DNA from 2 places in the Kocuria rhizophila DC2201 genome. Region 2 is predicted to be linked to the other one. Evidence: riboswitches for the same ligand, from Rfam matches in the RefSeq annotation. Region 2 holds a riboswitch; the other holds the start of a gene.
What was found. Region 2 has a riboswitch for thiamine pyrophosphate ahead of KRH_RS05500 (bifunctional hydroxymethylpyrimidine kinase/phosphomethylpyrimidine kinase). Riboswitches for the same ligand answer to the same signal wherever they lie in the genome.
Positions count from the first base shown of each region.

Region 1: linked by a shared signal. The riboswitch ahead of KRH_RS00805 (3-oxoacyl-ACP reductase) and the one ahead of KRH_RS05500 (bifunctional hydroxymethylpyrimidine kinase/phosphomethylpyrimidine kinase) in region 2 are both predicted to bind thiamine pyrophosphate.

Region 1 covers NC_010617.1:184,484-186,678, reverse strand. The annotation lists gene nhaA (Na+/H+ antiporter NhaA) at 1-452, opposite strand, end outside; TPP riboswitch at 598-726, shown strand; gene KRH_RS00805 (3-oxoacyl-ACP reductase) at 772-1,536, shown strand; gene KRH_RS00800 (LLM class flavin-dependent oxidoreductase) at 1,538-2,195, shown strand, end outside.
Region 2 covers NC_010617.1:1,245,363-1,247,557, forward strand. The annotation lists gene KRH_RS05495 (Rne/Rng family ribonuclease) at 1-679, shown strand, start outside; TPP riboswitch at 771-864, shown strand; gene KRH_RS05500 (bifunctional hydroxymethylpyrimidine kinase/phosphomethylpyrimidine kinase) at 852-2,195, shown strand, end outside.

The sequences.
Region 1 (2,195 bases), 1.1 Mb from region 2:
CCCACGGCCGCCGCGATCGGCACCGCCGCCTTCCCGAGGTCCCGCAGATCACCCGCGACGAACTCGCGCTTGAGCTCCAGGCCCACGAGGAAGAAGAACACGGCGAGCAGCCCGTCCGCGGCCCACGTCCCCAGGCTGAGGTCCAGGTGCCACGGCTCGTAGCCGACCTTCAGGTCCCGGAGGGCGAAGTAGCTCTCCACGAAGGGCGAGTTGGCCCAGACGATGGCGAGGACGGCGGCGACCACCAGGAGGATGCCGGCCACGGTCTCGCGGCGCAGGACGTCCTGGAGGCGGGAGAAGAGGCCGCCCGAGGGGTGGTCGGGCTCGCACGGGGGCTCAGGATGGTTGAAGAAACCGGGCTCCGAGACGAAGCCGGAGGGTTCTGTCTGCACCACGGTTCCCGGGGTTCCGGGCTCAACGTGGGCAGGGGTGGTGCTGTGGTGCGGGGGCATGGATCACTCCAGTGTCGACGGGCATCACGCTCATTACCGCCGACCAGACTTCCCGGCACACCAGCCAGCAAGGGTAGCAGTGCGCTTTTGGGCGGCGCACGCGGGGCGGCTGCCATGAGGCTGAGCGGCTCCGTCTACACTGGCCACCAGTGACACGGGGTGCCGCCACCCTCCCCGCCCACCGGGCGGGCAGACAGAGGACCGCAGCGGCTGAGATGACACCCGTCGAACCTGTCCAGTTAGTACTGGCGAAGGGATGTCACGGTGGCACCGCGCAGGTGGCGCACCGCTTTCTTCGCCGTGAGCCACAGGAGTGAGCATGCGGATCGAGAACACCATCGTCCTGGTCACCGGCGGAGCCCGCGGGCTCGGGGAGCACCTCAGCCGGGCGTTCGCGCGCGAGGGTGCGCGCGTCGTCGTGAACTACCACTCCAGCGAGGAGCGGGCCCGTGCGCTGGTCAGCGAACTCGGGGAGGACCGGGCACTCGCGGTCCAGGCGGACGTGACCGACGCCCAGCAGGTGCGGGACATGGTCGCCCGCGCCCGGGAGCACTTCGGCGCACCGATCACGGTGGCCGTGAACAACGCCCTGGTGGACTTCAGCTTCAACGGCGATGCCCGCCCCACCCTGGACACCCTCACCGCCGAGAACCTGACCCAGCAGTTCCAGGGCGCCGTGGTGGGTGCCCTCAACGTGATGCAGGCGGTCACCCCGGGCATGGCGGAGGCTGGCGAGGGGCGCATCATCAACATCGGCACCAACCTCTTCCAGAGCCCGGTGGTCCCCTACCACGACTACACCGCCGCGAAGGCCGCCCTGCTCTCCCTCACCCGCACCGCCGCCAAGGATCTGGGCCCGCAGGGCATCACCGTCAACATGATCTCCGGCGGCCTGCTGCGCACCACGGACGCGAGCGCCGCCACCCCGGACGAGGTCTTCGACTTCATTGCCGCCGGCACTCCCCTGGGCCGCGTGACCACCCCCGAGGAGTTCGCGGACACCGCCCTGTTCTTCGCCTCGGACTGGTCCCGCGGGGTCACCGGCCAGAACCTGGTGGTCGACGGCGGGCTGGTGATGGACTGACATGGCCGCCCCCTCTCCGCACGACGACGCCGCCCAGCCCGGTCCCGCGCGCACGGCACCTGCCGGGGGCGCGGCGTCGGCAACCACCCCCGAAGCCGGGCCGACGCTCGGGACGGCCGCTGCGGCGTCGTCGCCCACGACCGCACCGGCCCGCCGCCTCCACCTCAACGCGTTCCTCTACGGCGCCGGCCACCACCAGGCCGCGTGGCGCGCCCCGAACTCCTCGGTGCACCGCCTCACGGACATCACCTACTACGAGGAGCTCGCGCAGACCGCCGAGCGCGGCCTGTTCGACGCCGTGTTCTTCGCGGACGGCCACAGCGTGGGCGACGTGTCCGGCGGACCCCACTGGTCGCTCGAACCGCTGACCGCGCTGTCCGCGATGGCGCGCGCCACCGAGCGCATCGGCCTGGTGTGCACGGTCTCCTCCACGTTCTTCACCCCGTTCCACGCGGCCCGGATGCTCGCGTCCCTGGACCACATCTCGGGCGGCCGGGCGGGCTGGAACGTGGTGACCTCCATGTGGGATGCGGAAGCCCGCAACCACGGCTACCGGGCCATGCCGCCCAAGGACGAGCGCTACGAGCGCGCCCGCGAGTTCGTGGAGGTGGCCCGCGCCCTGTGGGCCAGCTGGGACGAAGACGCCGTCACCGCGGACC
Region 2 (2,195 bases):
GGAGTCCCTAACCCTTGACTCGCTCTCCGCGGCGTTCTCTGGTGAGGACACTTCGGGCGAGGAGACCTCCGGCGGCGACCGTTCCGGATCCGGGTCCCGTTCGGGTGGTGCGGGCCGTCAGCGCCGCGGCCGCCGGGTGGCCACGGCCCCCGGCACCGCCACGGGCGCGCGCGGCTCCGCCGAGGACGCCGACCGCTCCTCGGACTCCCAGGGCGGAAAGTCAGGGGCGGGGCAGGACAGCGACACCCAGCGGGACCAGTCCGGAGGCGGCCGGTCCAGGAACGGCGGGGCGGGCAACCGCCAGTCCGGGAGCGGTTGGTCCGAGGACGACAAGACCGGACGAGACCAGTCCGGGCGCGACCAGTCCGGCAGCAGCCGCTCCGGTGGTGCCGGGACCGCGCCCAGCGCGGCCGGTCAGAACGCACCGGGTGCCGCGGGGCAGGCCGCCCCGAGCACCCCGGCCAGGCGGCGTCGTGGTTCACGCCGTGCGGTGGCACCCGCCGCCGCACCGGGCACCGCGAGCGTGGAGACGCGCGAGTACGAGGCGTCGGCGGGGGCCGCGAGCCGTTTCACCGCCGAGGCCACCGCGGTGCGCACGGCGCCCTCGGACGGGCAGCCGACCATCGTGGGGGTGGGCGTGAAGGCCCAGGACATCACCATGACCCCCAAGGCGGACTGAGACCTGCGCGACGACCGCCACCGTGTGGCGTCGTGCACGGCCCGCCCACAGGAGCGCTCGGAGGAATCCGGGCGCTCCTGTGGCATGATCGGGCACGGACACGGGGTGCCGCCCAGCGGCTGAGAACACACCCGTCGAACCTGATCTAGCTCGAACTAGCGAAGGGAATGTCGTGATCGCCACGTCTCCTGCCCCCGCCCCGCGCGTCCTGTCGATCGCCGGAACGGATCCCACCGGCGGCGCGGGCCACGCCGCGGACCTGAAGTCGATCGCCGCGATGGGCGGCTACGGGCTGAGCGTGATCACGGCGGTGGTCGCGCAGAACACCCGGGGCGTGGTGGACGTGCACACCCCGCCCGTGTCCGTGCTCCAGGCGCAGCTGGACGCCGTGGCGCAGGACGTGGAGCTGGACGCCGTGAAGGTGGGCATGCTCGGCTCGGTGGAGACCATCGAGACCGTGGGCCGCTGGCTGGCGGCCGGACGTGCCCCGGTGGTTGTGATCGACCCGGTGATGGTGGCCACCGCCGGGGGCCGGCTGCTGGAGCCCGACGCCGAGGACGCCCTGCGCGGGATCCTGCACCACGCGGACCTCATCACCCCCAACCTTCCCGAGCTGGCCGTGCTCGCGGAACGGCCCGTGGCCACCACGTGGGACGAGGCCCTCGCGCAGGGTCGTGCCGTGGCGGAGACCTTCGGCACGCGCGTGCTCGTCAAGGGCGGGCACCTCGCGGGGGACACCACGCCGGACGCCCTCGTGGTTCCCGGCCGGGCCGAACCCGCCGCGCAGTACGCGGGAGCGCGCGTGGTCACCCGCAACACGCACGGCACGGGCTGCTCGCTGTCCTCCGCGGTGGCCACGGTGGTGGCCCGCACGGGGGACTGGGCGCAGGGCATCGACACCGCCCGCCAGTGGCTGCGCGGGGCGCTGCGCGCGGCGGACACCCTGCACGTGGGCCACGGCAACGGCCCGGTCCACCACTTCCACCACGTCCAGGACCTCGTCACGGACCCCACCTTCTTAGCCGGGGCGTGCGCGGACGACGCCGCCGGGCTGGGCTCCGGGCAGGGGCGGCCGTTCACGGACGAGCTGTGGGACGAGAGCGCTCCGGTACGGGAGCGGATCGCGGCGCTGCCCTTCGTGGTGGCCCTGGGGGACGGCACCCTGGACCGGGAGGCGTTCGAGTTCTACCTGGACCAGGACATGCAGTACCTCGAGTTCTACTCCCGGGCCCTGGCGCTGCTGGCCGCCTCCGCACCGGACGAGGACTCCCGTGAGCTGTTCGCGAGCGCGTCCGCCGCCGTGGTCACGGGGGAGTCCGCCCTGCACCGGGCGCGGCTCGGGGACCGGCAGCCGCTGCCGCCCTCGGAGACCACGAGCGCGTACGCGGACTTCCTGCTCGCGCGCACGGGACAGGACGGCTTCGCGGTGGGGGCCGCTGCGGTGCTGCCGTGCTACTGGCTCTACGCCCACGTGGGCTCGGAGCTCTCGGCGCGGGCCCGGGCCGCGGGGCTGGAC